Regions from separate parts of the Nesterenkonia suensis genome, predicted to be linked through region 1. Evidence: riboswitches for the same ligand, from Rfam matches in the RefSeq annotation. Region 1 holds a riboswitch; each other region holds the start of a gene.
What was found. A riboswitch is a leader RNA that binds a small molecule or an ion and turns the genes downstream of it on or off. The one in region 1 is predicted to bind S-adenosylmethionine.
Positions count from the first base shown of each region.

Region 1 (5,469 bases):
CAGGCCGCAGTCCGGGTTGGACCACACGATCTGCGGGTCCAGCACCTCGGCGGCCAGTCGCAGCCGTTCGATGAGCTCGTCCACGCCGGGCACCCGGGGGGAGTGGATGTCCCACACGCCCGGGCCGATGCCGCGGGAGAAGCCGTGCTCGGCCAGGGCGGTGACCACCTCGAAGCCGGAGCGGGATGCCTCCAGGGTGGTGACGTCGGCGTCGAGCGCGTCGATCGCGTCGATGACGGTCTCGAACTCCGAGTAGCACAGGTGGGTGTGCAGCTGGGTGTCCGGCTTCGCCGCGGAGGTCGCCAGGCGGAAGGACTCCACCGACCAGCGCAGATACTCGGGTCGCTGGGCCACCTGCAGCGGCAGCAGCTCCCGGAGCGCCGGCTCGTCCACCTGGATGATCCGGGTCCCGGCGGCCTGCAGATCCTCCACCTCGTCCCGCAGGGCCAGGGCGATCTGGTCGGCCGTGGCGGCCAGCGGCTGGTCGTCCCGCACGAAGGACCAGGCCAGGATCGTCACCGGGCCGGTCAGCATGCCCTTGACGGGCCGGCGGGTCAGTGAGGCGGCGTAGCGGGTCCACTCCACAGTGATCGGGTCCGGGCGGTGCACGTCGCCGAAGAGGATCGGCGGTCGCAGGCAGCGCGAGCCGTAGGACTGCACCCAGCCGTGGGCGGTGGTGATGAACCCCTCCAGGTTCTCCGCGAAGTACTGGACCATGTCATTGCGCTCCGCCTCGCCATGCACCAGCACGTCCAGACCCAGGTCCTCCTGGCGGCGGATGCAGTCGGCGATCTGCCCGCGGATGGCCTGCTCGTATCCCTGCTGGTGGAGGGCGCCGCGTCGGTGGGCGGCCCGCACTCGGCGGATCTCGGGGGTCTGCGGGAACGAGCCGATCGTGGTGGTCGGCAGCGGCGGCAGATCCAGAGCCGCCTCCTGCGCGGCCCGGCGGTGTTCGGCGTCGGCCCGCCGACGGTCCTGGGGCAGCACCTCGTCCAGACGACGGCGCACCGCCTCCACCCGGACCTGCGGGTGCTGCTCCCGGAGCCTGCGACGCGAGGCATCATCGGCGCGCAGCCCCTCCAGAGCGTCCGGGACTTCGGAGAGGTGACCGGCCAGTGCCAGCACCTCGCCGACCTTCTGGTCCGCGAAGGCGAGCCAGCCGGCCACCTGCGGGTCCAACTGCGTCTCGCGGGCGGCGTCATGGGGGACATGCAGCAACGACGTGGAGCTGCTGACCGTCAGCGGACCCTCGTGGCGCTCCCGCAGCTGGTCCAGCAGCCCGGCGGCCCGGGCCACACCGGTGCGCCACACGTTCAGCCCGCCGACGACGCCGGCGGCCACAGTCCGTCCGGTCAGCGGCTCCAGGGCCTGCTCCGGGGGGAGCACGCCACGTTCGAGGTCGAGGCCCACCGCCTCGACGCCGGCTGCGCCGAGGACTGCCAGGGCGTCGTCGCCGGCGGTGCCGTAGCTCACCGGCACGAACAGCGCCGGGCGCTCCGTGAGCCCCGCGAACGCCGTATAGGCGGTGCGCAGGCCGGTGACGATCTGCTCCCGCGGGAGGTCCCAGCCGTCGGAGGCGAGGGCGGGCTCCTCCAGCTGCACCCAGGCCGCGCCGGCGTCCTGGAGGGCGCCGAGCAGGGTGGAGTAGGCGGTCACCAGCTCATCGAGCCGGTCGAACCGAGACTCCTGGGCGAGGCTGCCGTCGGTGCCGTCGGCGGGGCTCTCGGCGGAGCTGACGGCCTTGGCCAGCAGCAGGAAGCTCACCGGGCCCAGCAGGGTGGGCCGGGGGAGGGCCGCACCGGCCGTCTCGGCGGCCAGATCGCGGAAGGTGCGGAAGCGCTCGGCGACGGCGTCCGGCTGAGGGGAGAAGGCGACGTCGGGCTCGATCTCCGGCACGTAGTAGTGATAGTTGGTGTCGAACCACTTGGTCAGCTCCAGCGGCTCCACCGTGGAGGTGCCGCGGGCCAGCGCGGAGACCAGTGCCAGACCCTCACCGGAGTCCGGGGAGGCGGCGGAGAACCCGGCCTCGCGGAAGCGCCGTGGCACCAGGCCGAGCAGCACCGAGGCGTCCAGGACCTGATCGATCACGGCGCCGTCGGCCGGGATCGCCGAGTCCGCCTCCAGGCCGAGGCCTGCCAGATGGCCCAGGGTGCGGGTGCGGTGGGCGCGGACCGCCTCGCGCAGCGCGGCGACGTCTCCGCCGCGCCAATGGGCCTCCAGCGCCTTCTTGATCTCCCGGTTCGGTCCGATACGCGGGTATCCGAGTACGGTGGCCGGCAGGGCGGGAACCTGAGCGGGCGGCTGGTCCTCGGGGCGGGCAGGGGCGGTGGTCATGATGTCTCCTCTGTCAGATGTGTCAGGTGTGTCTGGGGTCAGACGCAGGTGATGGACGGGTCGCATGGAGTGCCCGGGCGGTTCGTCCCGGGTGAGGCGGCAGGGCGCACCAGGACAGCCGACCGCGACGCGGTCCGCAGGCATGAAGGGGCCCTGTGAGGTGGGGAGCGGTGCGCTCCGGCGTCAGGACAGCTCGGGTAGGACCCGCTGCTGACGTGCGGCATCCCGGATCCTGAGGTGATCGAGGATCGCCAGAGCGGCCGGGTGTTGGTTGAACGTGAACAGGTGCAGCCCGGGACATCCGAGCTCGAGGACCGCGTCGATCAGGTTCAGCGTGGCGGCCACCCCGCGGCGTCGTCGTTCGGCCGGGTCTGCGACGTCGAGGTAGTCCAACAGGTGCTGCGGCACCGGAACTCCCGAGATCTCCTCCAGACGCCGCAGCCGCGTGGGGCTCGTCAGCGGGGCCAGCCCGGCGACCACGGGCAGGTGGATGCCCTGAGATCGGGCGTCGTCCACCAGACGGGCGTAGTCCTCGGGGTCATAGAACACCTGGGTGATCGCGTAGTCGGCGCCGGCCTCCTGCTTCTCCCACAGTGCGCACAGGTCCGCCGCGTGGTCCCTGTCCGTGCCGGAGGGAGGATAGGCGGCCACTGAGATGGACACCGGACGGGCGCCCGGCCCCTTGGGAGGGTCCAGCCGCTCGTCCTCCACCTCGCGGACCAGGCGCACCACCTCGGCGGCCCGATTCAGTCCGCCGGGCTGGTGGACCCACTGCCGGCCCCCGTCGGGAGAATCCCCTCGCAGGGCCAGGACGTCCCGGACGCCGAGGTCCAGCAGCTGCTCCACGGCGCGGCGCACCTGGGCAGGAGTGCTTCCTGCGCTGATGAGGTGTGCCATCACGGGGGCGGGGGTGCTCCGGAGCAGGTGCCGGATGACCTCCAGGTTGGCCCCCTCGGGTTGGTTGTGGCCGTGGGTGACGGAGAAGTAGTCCGGACCGGCCTCGGCCAGCAGCTCGATGCTGCGCCAGGGGTCGCGGCCAGCGGTGGCGGGACGCGGCGGGAAGACCTCGAAAGAGATCAGCGAGCGGCGTCGGGTGCGCTGCACCAAGTAGGAGGTGTGTGACGTGTGGTCGTCCGAATCCAGGGCGTGCTGAGGCAGAGTGCCGGCGGACGGCACAGATGGTGTCATGGAGGGTCCTCCGTGTGGGGCGTTCATCATCGTTCATGAGGCGCCACAGGGAGGCTTCCCCTGCGCCGTGCTTGCCGCTGAAGATAAATTCATCGCAGTGAATACGAGTTTCGCGGCCGGATCGTCATCTGGGGCACCCCGTCACGCGGGAAAGGGTTGCCGACCGGCCAAGCCAGAGCTTATGTGACCGGTTCTCGTGATCCTTCGGTGTTCTTCTCTGCCACGACGCTAGCACGGTCGGGCATGCGAGAGAAGGGTCGACGTCATGGATGACGATATATGAACATAATGAACACGGGGTGCTGGCGTGAGGTGTGCGGCAGGGCGTGAGGCGTGTCCACGCGTCTCGTGGAGCGGTGCATCGACTGTGTCACGCAGGAGGGTCGCCGAGCGTGGCGAGGAGCTCTCCGATGCTGTGATGGCGCTCGAGGGGATGCCGAAGGGGCCGGTCGCGATGGATTCGATATCGATTGCGGCGGCCTTCGCGCTCCCTGTCGACGTATCCGTCGGCGATCAGGTCCGCCAGGATCCGCTGGGCGGCGCGCTCGGTGATCCCGACCTTCCGAGCGATCTCCCGGACGAGCATGCCGGGCTCTCTGGCGACGCAGAGGATGACATGGGCGTGGTTGGTGAGGAAGGTCCACTCTGAATCCGGCACGGGGTCAGTATAGATCCAGGGTGACAGAATAAACATGAAACAAAAGTCGTGTATTGTGTGTCAGCAATGGGGCGGCCGCCCGGTGGCCCCGTCGTGCAGGACCCTCCCGGAAGGACCCGCTGCATGCTCGACCCGGTCATCCTCTTCTTCGTCCTCGGCATCGCGGCCGGACTGCTGCGTTCTGAGCTGCGGCTGCCTGCCGCCGTCTATGAGCTGGTGACCATCGTGCTGCTGCTGGCCATCGGGCTCAAAGGAGGCGTGGAGCTGGCGAAGCAGCCCCTGGGAGAGCTGCTGCCGCAGATGGTCGGAGTGGTGGCCATGGGGTTCCTCCTCGCCCTCGCCGCGTTCCCTGTGCTCCGACTCCTGGGACGGCTGGCTCGCGTGGATGCCGCGTCGATCGCCGCGCACTATGGCTCTGTGAGCGTCGGCACCTACGCTGTGGCCGTTGCCTATCTCGGCAGTCGCCGTGTGCCTTTCGAAGAACACATGCCGTTGCTGCTGGTCATTCTGGAGGTGCCGGCGATCCTCGTCGGGATCGTGCTAGCCAGGGGCGTCAGCCGGTCCACACGCTGGGGCTCGGTGATGCACGAGGTGTTCCTGGGCAAGGGCATCGTGCTCCTGCTGGGGGGTCTGCTCATCGGCTGGGCCTCCGGGCCTGAAGGCGTCGTTCCGCTCGAGCCTCTGTTCATGGACCTCTTCAAGGGGATTCTGGCATTGTTCCTCCTGGAGATGGGGCTCATCACGGCAGGCCAGGTAGCAGGGCTCCGGAGACATGGGGTGTTTCTGGCCGCATTCGCCATCGGTATGCCGCTGTTCTCCGCAGTGGTGGGCACGGGAACAGCCATGCTGCTGGGCCTCTCCCTCGGGGGTACGGTGGTGCTGGCGACGCTGGCTGCCAGCGCGTCCTACATCGCGGTCCCGGCCGCCATGCGCATCTCCGTGCCGGAGGCGAACCCGACGCTGTCCTTGGCCGCCGCCTTGGGCATCACCTTTCCGTTCAACGTCCTGATCGGCATACCCATCTACCACGCCATGGCCACCTGGGTGCATGGCTAGGAGCAGGCTCATGGATCCGCACGCGCGCAAACTGCTGACCATCGTCACCGAGGCGGCCCTGGAGGGAAAGATCCTGCGTGATCTGGAGCAGCTCGGCACTCGTGGGCATACGATCACCGACGCCCGGGGAAAGGGCCGCCGAGGAGTGCGCGATGCAGGCTGGGAGGCCAGCGCGAACATCCGGGTGGAGGTCGTCTGTGACGCGGGCACCGCTCAGGCGGTCTCTGCGTATC
Region 1 covers NZ_BAAGRN010000001.1:196,509-201,977, forward strand. Annotated here, with positions in the region: gene metE (5-methyltetrahydropteroyltriglutamate--homocysteine S-methyltransferase) at 1-2,334, opposite strand, end outside; gene ACYVKI_RS00865 (methylenetetrahydrofolate reductase) at 2,518-3,522, opposite strand; SAM riboswitch class IV at 3,585-3,724, opposite strand; gene ACYVKI_RS00870 (helix-turn-helix transcriptional regulator) at 3,893-4,180, opposite strand; gene ACYVKI_RS00875 (sodium-dependent bicarbonate transport family permease) at 4,304-5,236, shown strand; gene ACYVKI_RS00880 (P-II family nitrogen regulator) at 5,247-5,469, shown strand, end outside.

Region 2 (5,469 bases), 250 kb from region 1:
GCTCTATGCGATCCCGTCGCTTCCCCTGTTCATCGTGCTGCCGATCCTGATCGGCACCGGAGTCCGGGACACGCTGAACGTGGTCGTCGCCCTGACCCTCTTCGGCCTGGCGCTGATGGTCCGATCAGCTGCGGACGCCTTCGCCGCCGTCTCGGATGATGTCCGACTGGCCGCCACTGCGGTCGGACATTCCCGGATGGGCGCGTTCCTCACCGTCGAGCTGCCGCTGGCCGGCCCGGCCCTGCTCGCCGGGCTGCGAGTCGTCTCGGTGAGCACGCTGAGCATGGTCAGCGTCTCCGCGGTGCTGGGGGTCACCAGCCTCGGCTCGCTGTTCACCGACGGCTTCCAGCGCGGCATCGTGCCCTCGATCGTGGCGGGCATCGTGATGACGGTGGTGCTCGCCGTCGTGGTGGACCTGCTGCTGGTGGCGCTGGGTCGGCTGGCCATGCCCTGGCAGCACCGGCGGGCCGGGGCGACGGGATGACTCCGCTCGTCGACGCCCTCCAGTGGGTGCTCAGCATAGAGAACTGGGCCGGTCCGGGAGGGCTCGGAGTGCGCATCGCCGAGCACCTCTGGTACACGGTGCTGGCGGTCGGGATTTCGGTGCTGGTGGCCCTGCCGATCGGGCTGATCATCGGGCACACGGGGCGAGGCCGTGCGGTGGCGGTGCTGTCCACCGGTGCCGCTCGGGCGCTGCCCACGCTGGGGCTGATCACCCTGACCGCCTTGGCGGTGGGCATCGGGCTCACCGCGCCGATGATCGCCTTCGTGGTGCTGGCTGTGCCGTCGATCATCGCCGGCGCGTACGCGGGAGTGGAGGCGGTGGACCGCCGGGTGGTGGACGCGGCCCGTGCCCAGGGGCTGAGCCCGTGGCAGGTGCTGACCACAGTGGAGGTGCCGCTGGGACTGCGACTGATCCTCGGCGGCATCCGCCTGGCGACGCTCCAGGTCATCGCCACGGCCACGCTGGCAGCCTATGTGGGTGCCGGGGGACTGGGTCGGCCGCTGTTCCTGGGCCTGCGCAACCATGACTATGCCATGATGCTGGGAGCGTCGTTCATGGTCATCACCGTGGCAGTCCTGGCCGACGCCGTGTTCGTCATCGCCCAGCGGATGCTCAGGAGGATCCCCGGGATCGTCTGAGCCTCAGGAGAGGATGTGAGCCCCGTGCCCCACCCCGTCAAGAGATCCGTCAGCCGTCTCGCCGTGCGCGGGCGCGGGCCTGTCACGCTGCTCGGTCTGGCCGCGCTCGGGCTGACCGCCTGCGGCGCCGAGGATCCGCTGGCCGAGGGCGGGGGTGACGGTGAGGGCGGCGAGGGCGGTGCGATCGTCGTCGGATCCCAGCAGTACTACTCCAACACAATCATCGCCGAGCTCTATGCCCAGCGTCTGGAGGCGGCCGGCCACGAGGTGGACCGGCAGTTCGACATTGGTCAGCGTGAGGTCTACATGCCGGAGCTGGAGTCCGGGGAGATCGACGTCTTTCCGGAGTATGCCGGGAACCTGCTGCAGTATGTGGACCCGGAGTCTGAGGCGTCGGACCTCGAGAGCGTCCTCGCCGGACTGGAGGACAGCCTGCCGGAGGGCATCTCCGCGTTGTCACCGGCTGAGGCCACCGATCAGGACAGCTTCGTGGTCACCGGGGAGTTCGCCCAGGAGCGCGGGCTGAGCAGCGTGGGCGACCTCGCCGACGTCGACGAGGAGCTCAGCATCGCGGCGAACTCCGAGTTCGAGACCCGTCCGTATGGGCCGCAGGGGCTGCAGGAGGTCTACGGGGTGGAGATCACCCTGGTGCCGGTGGAGGACTCCGGCGGGCCGCTGACGGTGCGCGCGCTGCTGGACGGTGACGTGCAGGTCGCCGACATCTACAGCGCCGACCCTGCTATCGAGGCCCATGACCTGGTGAGGTTGGAGGACCCGGAGGAGCTGGTCCTGCCGCAGAACATCGTCCCGCTCGTCTCCGAGTCCGTGGACGCGGAGGCGTCGGCACTGATCGAGGCGGTCACCGCGGAGCTGAGCCAGGAGGAGCTCAATGGGCTCAACGCGGCCAGCGTGGATGACCAGGCTCCTGCTGCGGAGGTCGCCGCCGACTGGCTGAAGGAGAAAGGGCTCGACGACACCTGAGCACCCGCTTGCGAGCACTGCGCATGCGGGGTGAACACATGAACATAGATGACGGCATGTGACGTCGAATCTTCGTCTGTGCGGCGACGTGCAGTAGCGTGGTGCTCACACCACCGACCATCCAGAGCGGCCGAGAGATCTGGCTCCACGACGCCGCAGCAACCCGGGAGAGCCGGGTGCTCACGCCAGAAGCGATGGAGGAGCATGAGCACTGACGTGTCTGCCGCGCCCACCCGACGGCCCGCGAAGCGCCCGAACGGACAGTGGAAGATCGACGGCACCGATCCGCTGAACCACAACGAAGAGTTCAAACAGGCGGACAACGGTCTGAACGTCCGCGAGCGGATCGAGCAGATCTATTCGAAGCAGGGCTTCGACTCCATCGACCCCGATGACCTGCGCGGCCGATTCCGCTGGTGGGGCCTCTACACCCAGCGGCGGCCCGGAGTGCCGGCAGGGGCCCACAACTCCCTGCCGCCCGAGGAGGTCGACGACAAGTACTTCATGCTGCGGGTCCGGATCGACGGCGGGGCCCTCACCACCGAGCAGCTGCGCGTCATCGGCGAGATCTCCCGGGACTTCGCCCGGGACACCGCGGACGTCACCGACCGGCAGAACGTCCAGCTGCACTGGGTGGCCGTGGAGGACGTCCCGGAGATCTGGCGCCGCCTCGAGGCGGTCGGTCTGGGCACCACTGAGGCCTGTGGAGACACCCCCCGCGTGATCCTGGGCTCGCCGGTGGCCGGCATCGCCGCGGACGAGATCATCGACCCCACTCCGGTGATCGCCGAGATCGTCCGGCGCTACATCGGTGACCCGGAGCTGGCGAACCTGCCGCGGAAATACAAGTCCGCGATCACCGGGCATCCCTCTCAGGACGTGGTCCATGAGATCAACGACTTCTCCCTGGTCGGGGTGCTCCACCCGGAGCACGGCCCCGGCTATGACCTGTGGGTCGGCGGAGGGCTCTCCACCAATGCGCGGCTGGCCGAACGGCTGGGGGTCTTCGTCCGCGAGGAGGAGGCCGCTGAGGTCTGGCACGCGGTGACCCAGACGTTCCGTGACTACGGCTTCCGGCGTCTGCGCAACAAGGCCCGGCTGAAGTTCCTGCTGGCCGAATGGGGGCCGTCGAAGTTCCGTCAGATCCTCGAGGACGAGTACCTCGGACGGCGGCTCACCGACGGTCCGCCGCCCGCCGCACCGGACACCCCCGGGGACCATGTGGGCGTCCACCGGCAGAAGGACGGCCGGTACTACATCGGCGTCACCCCCACCGTGGGACGGGTCTCCGGCACGCTGCTCATCGAGCTGGCCGACCTGCTGGAACGTCACGGCTCCCACCGGCTGCGCACCACCCCGCACCAGAAGCTGGTGGTCCTCGACATCGCCGAACAGGAGATCGAGGCCGTCTCCGCCGGTCTGGCGGAGCTGGGGCTGGATCCGCGGCCCAGCGTCTTCCGCCGCTCCACCATCGCCTGCACCGGCATCGAGTTCTGCAAGCTGGCCATCGTGGAGACCAAGACCACGGCGGCACGGACCATCGATGCGCTGGAGGAGCGCCTGGCCGACGTCGCCGATCAGATGCCGGTCCGGCTGAGCCTGCACATCAACGGCTGCCCCAACTCCTGCGCCCGGATCCAGACGGCGGACATCGGACTCAAAGGCCAGCTGCTGCCGGACGGCGACGGCGGCAAGAGCCCCGGCTTCCAGGTCCACCTCGGCGGGGGGCTCACCTTCGTCGACCGTGACGAGGCCGGTCTCGGGCGCACTGTGCGCGGGCTGAAGGTCACTGCTGAGGAGCTCGTCGACTATGTGGAGCTGCTCGTGCGCCGCTACCTGGCCGGACGCCAGTCCGGCGAGACCTTCGCCCAGTGGAGCCACCGCGTCGACGAGTCCGAGCTACAGAAGAAGGAGGTCGAGCCGGCATGACGACCACCACAGACTTCACCACAGCGGACCGGTTGCGGTCCCTGGCGGCCGCCGGGGCCGAGGAGCTCGGCTGGGAGGCCTCCGCCGATCAGGTCATCGGCTGGGTGGCGCGGAACGTGGACACCGCCGACGTCGCGGTGGCCTGCTCCATGGCGGACGCCGTGCTGCCTGCCCTGGTGGCTGAGCAGCTGCCCGGCGTGGACGTGCTGTTCCTGGAGACCGGCTACCACTTCACCGAGACGCTCGCCGCCCGTGACGAGGTCGCCCGCCAGCTGGACGTGACCGTCGTCGACGTCACCCCGAAGCTGACCGTGGCGGAGCAGGACGCCGAGTACGGCAAGGACCTGTTCGGCCGGGACCCCGCCGCCTGCTGCCGGATGCGAAAGATGGAGCCGCTCGCCGAGGCGCTGAGCGGCTACAAGCTCTGGTTCACCGGAGTGCGTCGGGACGAGGCTCCCACGCGGGTGGACACCCCGCTGGTCACCTTCGACGAGCTGCACGGGCTGATCAAGGTCAACCCGGTCGCCTCCTGGAGCTTCGACGACCTCGTCGACTACTCGAACCGCCACGCTCTGCCGGTGAATCTGCTGCTGCAGAACGGCTACCCCTCCATCGGCTGTCGCCCCTGCACCCGCCCCGTCGCCGAGGGCGAGGACCCCCGCGCCGGCCGCTGGTCCGGCAGCGGGAAGGTCGAATGCGGCATCCACACCACCACTGCCACAGGAGCCTGAGATGACCACCGCCACCGCCGCGCCCGCCCCGCGGGCCGCCGACGTCGCCGCCGCCGTGGACCTCGCCGGCCAGTCAGCACTGGCCCGACTGGAGGCCGAGTCCATCCACATCATCCGCGAGGTCGTCGCCGAGTTCGACCGCCCGGCCATGCTGTTCTCCGGAGGCAAGGACTCGGTGGTGATGCTGCACCTGGCCGCGAAGGCCTTCTGGCCGGGGAGGATCCCGTTCCCGGTGGTGCACATCGACACCGGGCACAACTTCGAGGAGGTCATCGACTTCCGGGACCGCACCGTGGAGCGCCTCGGTCTGGAGCTGGTGGTCGGCAGCGTCCAAGAGCTCATCGACTCCGGTGAGCTGACCGAACGTGCCGACGGAACCCGCAATCCGCTGCAGACCGTCCCGCTGCTGCGCACCATTGCGCAGCGCCGCTTCGACGCTGTCTTCGGCGGCGCCCGGCGGGACGAGGACCGGGCCCGCGCCAAGGAGCGGATCCTCTCGTTGCGCGACGAGTTCGGCCAGTGGGACCCGCGCAGCCAGCGCCCCGAGCTGTGGAATCTCTACAACGGGCGTCACCGCCCGGGCCAGCATGTGCGGGCCTTCCCGATCAGCAACTGGACCGAGCTGGACGTGTGGCGCTACATCGCCGCTGAGGACATCGAGCTGCCCCCGCTGTACTACGCCCAC
Region 2 covers NZ_BAAGRN010000001.1:442,013-447,481, forward strand. Annotated here, with positions in the region: gene ACYVKI_RS01920 (ABC transporter permease) at 1-484, shown strand, start outside; gene ACYVKI_RS01925 (ABC transporter permease) at 481-1,143, shown strand; gene ACYVKI_RS01930 (ABC transporter substrate-binding protein) at 1,168-2,124, shown strand; SAM riboswitch class I at 2,239-2,325, shown strand; gene ACYVKI_RS01935 (nitrite/sulfite reductase) at 2,329-4,053, shown strand; gene ACYVKI_RS01940 (phosphoadenylyl-sulfate reductase) at 4,050-4,784, shown strand; gene cysD (sulfate adenylyltransferase subunit CysD) at 4,786-5,469, shown strand, end outside.
Region 2: another riboswitch for S-adenosylmethionine. It lies ahead of ACYVKI_RS01935 (nitrite/sulfite reductase); the one in region 1 lies ahead of ACYVKI_RS00865 (methylenetetrahydrofolate reductase).

Region 3 (5,469 bases), 190 kb from region 1:
GCATCATGAGGGACAGTGTGCCGCCTCGCCCTGAACTCCCGCTGAAGGCGCGGCCGGGGGTGTCCCCGTGGTCCGCCGTGACCGGAGACACCGCGATACGCTGGTCGCAGGTTCTGTGGGACGACGGCGTCCTCGGCAGTGCCGCCGTGACGGTGTCCTGTCCCTCGAGCTCACCCTTGGTCATCCATGCCGCAGAGGAGAGTCATGTCGTCAACTGTCATCGTCGCTGGTGCCCGCACGCCCATGGGGCGGCTGCTGGGCGGCCTGTCGTCCTTCTCGGCCGCCGAGTTGGGCGCTGTGGCCCTGAGGGGCGCGCTCGAGCGGTCCGGAGTCTCTGCCGAGGCGGTCGACTACGTGGTGATGGGGCAGGTCATTCAGGCCGGTGCGGGGCAGAACCCCGCCCGCACCGCGGCGCTCGGGGCAGGGGTCCCGGCCTCGGTGCCCTCGATCACGGTCAACAAGGTCTGCCTCTCGGGGCTCAATGCCGTGGCCACTGCGGATCAGCTCATCCGTGCCGGAGAGTGTGAGATCGTCCTCGCCGGAGGCATGGAGTCGATGTCCAATGCGCCGCACCTGCTGCCCGGTTCGCGCACCGGCACCAAGTACGGAGACACCACGCTGGTGGACTCCATGGCCTATGACGCCCTCTATGACCAGGCCACCTCGCAGGCCATGGGCGCGCTGACGGAGTCCTGCAACACCGGGGAGTCCGAGGTCTCCCGGGCCGAGCAGGACCGGGTGGCCGCCGCCTCGCATCAGCGCGCCGCCGCGGCGCAGGAGAAGGGGCTCTTCGCCGAGGAGATCGTTCCGGTGGAGGTGCCGCAGCGCCGGGGTGAGTCCGTCGTCGTCGACACCGACGAAGGCATCCGTGCTGAGACCACGGCTGAGTCGCTGGGGTCGCTGCGACCGGCCTTCGCGAAGGACGGCACCATCACCGCCGGCACGGCGTCCCAGATCTCCGACGGCGCCGCCGCCCTGGTGGTGATGTCCCGGGCGAAGGCCGAGGAGCTGGGACTGGAATGGATCGCGGAGATCGGTGCCCATGGCATGGTCGCCGGCCCGGACTCCTCGCTGCAGCTGCAGCCGGCCAATGCCATCGCCGCCGCGTGTGCGAAGGAGGGCATCGACGCCGCCGAGCTGGATCTGGTGGAGATCAATGAGGCCTTCGCCGCCGTCGGGGTGGCCTCCGCCCGGAAGCTCGGTGTGGACGAGGGCAGGCTCAACGTCAACGGCGGAGCCATCGCTCTGGGGCACCCGGTCGGGATGTCCGGGGCGCGGCTGCTGCTGCATCTGGCACTGGAGCTCGGCCGCCGCGGTGGGGGAGTGGGGGCCGCTGGTCTCTGCGGCGGTGGCGGCCAGGGGGATGCGCTGATCCTGAGGGCCTGAGGGCCTGAGGGGCCGGGCCCGGGCTGGTCCTCCGGACCTGTCCGGGCCGAGTGCTCGACCCCGCCGAGATTCCGGCACCCCATGCAGATCAGCGGGGTTCCGGAATCTTCACGGGGTCTTCTGCCGTGTCCTGCCGTGTCCTGCCGTGTCCTGCCGTGTCCTTCTGGGCTCAGCGGCGCTGGGCCATCCAGCGGAGGACCTCCTGGGTGATCTCCTCCCGCGTGGTCTCATTGAAGATCTCGTGACGCGCCCCGAGGTGCACGGACAAGGTGACGTCGGTCAGGCCCGCCTCCCGGTAGCGCTGCGCCAGGAGCTCGAGCAGCCGTCCGCCGTCCGCCAGAGGATCGTCCTGCCCCGAGATGATCAGCACCGGCAGTCGTTTCTCGATGCGGGCGAGGCGCTCCGGGTCGGCGAGCGTCGGCCCTCCCGCGAGGATCGCCGGTACCGTGTCCTCCGGCAGGTCGAAGCCGCACAGCGGGTCGGCCACATAGGCGTCCACCTCGGCGTCGTCACGGGAGAGCCACTCGTAGCCGGTGCGATGGTGGAATCCGGAGTTGAACGCCGCCAGCCCCGCCGGCTGGTCATCGTCCGCGGCGGCGCCGCTCATCATCTCTGCGAGGCCATCCACGGCGGTGGACCCGGAGAGCACGACCCCGGCGTACTGGGCAGAACGGCTCAGCAGAACCTCCTGCGCGGCCATGGATCCCATCGAGTGGGCGATCAGGAACAGCGGCAGCTCCGGATGCTCCTGACGGATCGAGGCGCCGAATGCTCCCAGGTCCTCGACCAGTCCGGCAAAGCCCGCCGGCCCGAAATCTCCGAAGCCGTCAGGGTCGGCCGAATGGCCATGTCCGCGGTGGTCGTGGGCGTGGACCAGGTACCCGGCCGCTGTGAGAGCCTGGGCCAGCCGGTCGTAGCGGCCTGCATGCTCGGCGACTCCGTGGGTGATCTGGACGACGCCGATCGGCGGCTCGGTGGGATCCCACAGGTAGGTGGCCAGTGGTGTGCCGTCGGACGGGGAGGCGAAGGTTGAGGTCGGCTGTATGGTGCTCCTGGTGTTCGTAGGGGCCGGTCGGGAGAGTGGCCAGCCTCACGATACGAGAAGTGACTATGAGGTAACAAGATGGTCGGCGCGTGGTGGACTCTCGATCGGCCGGCTGCGACGGCGGACGGCGTTGCCACAGGACGACACAGGACGACACAGGACGACACAGATTTGCCCGGAGCGCAGTCTGCAGGGCAGACTGTGGGGCAGGTCAAGAGTGCCAGCGTCAAACCCCGGTTTGCTGGCCGGCAACCCTCCAGTTCGCGGTGGGGTGCCCCGGGTGACGACCAGGCCCTGCCGCCCATGCGGCGGGGCAAGCGCGGGCCATCACACATCACAGTGCGGCCCAACCATCATGTCCTTCAGGACAGGGCCGCCCCACGGTGCAGCCTCTCGGGTCTCTGTGCCCGGAGTGTCTCCGAAGCCGGTCCTGTCACTATGACCGCATTGAACGGAGACACGTCCATGACGACCACTGAGAGCACCCAGGCTCCTCGTTTCGAGACCCAGCAGATCCACGCCGGGGCCTTCCCGGACCCGGTGACCGGTGCCCGAGCGCTGCCGATCCAGCAGACCACCTCCTTCGTCTTCCCGAGCACCGAAGCCGCGGCCAAGCGGTTCGGACTCGAGGAGCTCGGTCCCATCTACTCGCGTCTGACCAACCCCACCGTCGAGGCGGTGGAGAACAAGATCGCCGCACTGGAGGGCGGCGCCGGCGCCCTGCTGGTCTCCTCCGGCCAGGCCGCAGCGTCCCTGGCGCTGCTCAACATCGTCGAGACCGGCGGGCACATCGTCGCCTCCCCCTCCCTCTACGGCGGCACGCAGAACCTCTTCAAGCACACCCTGCCGAAGCTCGGAGTCGAGGTCACCTTCGTGGAGGACCCCGACGACACCGAGTCCTGGCGAGCCGCCATCCGTGAGAACACCGGGGCCTTCTTCGGCGAAGTCGTGGCCAACCCGCGCGGCGACGTCCTCGACCTCGAGGCCGTGGCGGAGGTCGCCCATGAGCATGGAGCGCCGCTGGTGGTGGACAACACGCTGACCAGCCCCTACCTGATCCGTCCGATCGAGCACGGCGCCGACGTCGTCATCCACTCGGCGACCAAGTTCCTCGGCGGACACGGTACGGCGATCGCGGGCGTCATCGTCGACTCGGGCAACTTCGACTACACCCAGAACCCCGAGCGCTTCCCGGGCTTCAACACCCCGGACGAGAGCTACCACGGCATCGTCTACGGGCGGGACCTCGGCGCCGACGGGATCTTCGGGGTCAACCTCTCCTACATCCTCAAGGCGCGAGTGCAGCTGCTCCGGGACCTCGGACCGGCCCTCTCCCCGCACAACGCCTTCGAGATCAACCTGGGCCTGGAGACCCTCAGCCTGCGCGTGGAGCGCCACGTGCAGAACGCCCAGCGGGTCGCCGAGTTCCTGGAGGCCCACCCGGCGGTCACGCGGGTCAGCTACCCGGGGCTGGTCTCCAGCCCCTGGTACGAGCGGGCGCAGCGCTACCTGCCCAAGGGGGTCGGTTCTGTGCTGGCCTTCGAGGTCGACGGCGGAGCCCCGGCAGGCCAGGCCGTGGTGGATGCGCTCGAGCTCCACTCTCTGGTGGCCAACGTCGGGGACGTCCGCTCCCTGGCGATCCACCCGGCCTCGACCACTCACCGCCAGCTGACCGAGGACGAGCAGCGGGCCGCCGGCGTCGTGCCCGGCCTGGTCCGACTCTCGGTGGGCCTGGAACACGTCGAGGACATCCTCGCCGATCTCGAGCAAGCCCTGCAGAAGGCCGTTCCGGCCGGTGCCCAGGGTCCGCAGAGTGAGAATCAGCCGGTCGCAGAGCCGGCGCCGGTGGGCTGAGGCTAGCCTGAGAGCCGACCGGAGCCGCCCGCTCTTGTGACCCGCTCCTCCGACTGACCGTCCCCGCCCAGCCAACCCGGACTGACTCAGGAGTTCCCGCCTCATGACCGCCCAGGTGCTGACCTCGACCCCCCGTCCCGCTGGCGCGCTCGCCGTCGTCGACGTCGGTGAGCACGTCTTCGAGACGGGAGGCAGGCTGCCTCAGGTGCAGCTGGCCTACGAGACCTGGGGCACGCTCAATGAGGCCCGGGACAACGCGATCCTGGTCGCCCACGCCCTCACCGGTGACACGCATGTCGCCTCCACCGACGTCGACCCGGCGCCGGGCTGGTGGGAGGGTCTGCTGGGGCCGGGGCGACCCATCGACACCACCCGGTGGTTCGTGGTCGCCCCGGCGATGGTCGGCGGATGCTACGGGTCCACGGGTCCGGCCTCACCGGATCCGGACGGCCGCCCCTGGGGCTCGCGCTTCCCCTTCACCACGATCCGCGACTCCGTGGAGCTGGAGGCTCGGTTGGCGGACCACCTGGGGATCGAGCAGTTCCATACGGTCATCGGCGGGTCCATGGGAGGGGCCCGGGTCCTCGAGTGGGCGGTGACCTTTCCGGATCGGGTGCGCGGTGCGGCGGTCTTCGCCTGCGGAGCGGCTTCCACCGCTGAGCAGATCGCCTTCGGCCAGGCCCAGATCAAAGCTATCGAGAACGACCCGCACTTCGCCGGCGGCGACTACTACGGCGGGCCGGACCCGGAGGACGGGCTGGGCCTGGCGCGCCGCATCGCCCACATCACGTACCGCACCGAGCATGAGTTCGGCGCCCGATTCCACCGGGAATCGCAGGACGAGGAGGATCCTTTCGCCTGGAGCGCACGGCGACGCGGTCGCTACCAGGTGGAGTCCTACCTGGACCACCAGGCGAAGAAACTGGTGAGCAGGTTCGACCCGAATGCCTACATCGTGTTGACCGAGGCGCTGATGAGTCACGACGTCGGCCGCGGCCGCGGCGGCGTCGCCCAGGCGCTGTCCCGGGTCACCGCCACCCCGTTCATCGCCGCCGTGGCCTCGGACCGGCTCTATCTGCCGGAGCAGTCCCGTGAGCTGGCGCAGCTGCTGCCCGGCGAGAACCGGGTGCACATGATCGCCTCACCGATCGGCCACGACGGCTTCCTCACCAGCCCCGAGCAGC
Region 3 covers NZ_BAAGRN010000001.1:386,503-391,971, forward strand. Annotated here, with positions in the region: gene ACYVKI_RS01655 (M50 family metallopeptidase) at 1-7, opposite strand, end outside; gene ACYVKI_RS01660 (acetyl-CoA C-acyltransferase) at 205-1,386, shown strand; gene ACYVKI_RS01665 (alpha/beta fold hydrolase) at 1,556-2,431, opposite strand; SAM riboswitch class IV at 2,641-2,757, shown strand; gene ACYVKI_RS01670 (O-acetylhomoserine aminocarboxypropyltransferase/cysteine synthase family protein) at 2,897-4,285, shown strand; gene metX (homoserine O-acetyltransferase MetX) at 4,389-5,469, shown strand, end outside.
Region 3: another riboswitch for S-adenosylmethionine. It lies ahead of ACYVKI_RS01670 (O-acetylhomoserine aminocarboxypropyltransferase/cysteine synthase family protein); the one in region 1 lies ahead of ACYVKI_RS00865 (methylenetetrahydrofolate reductase).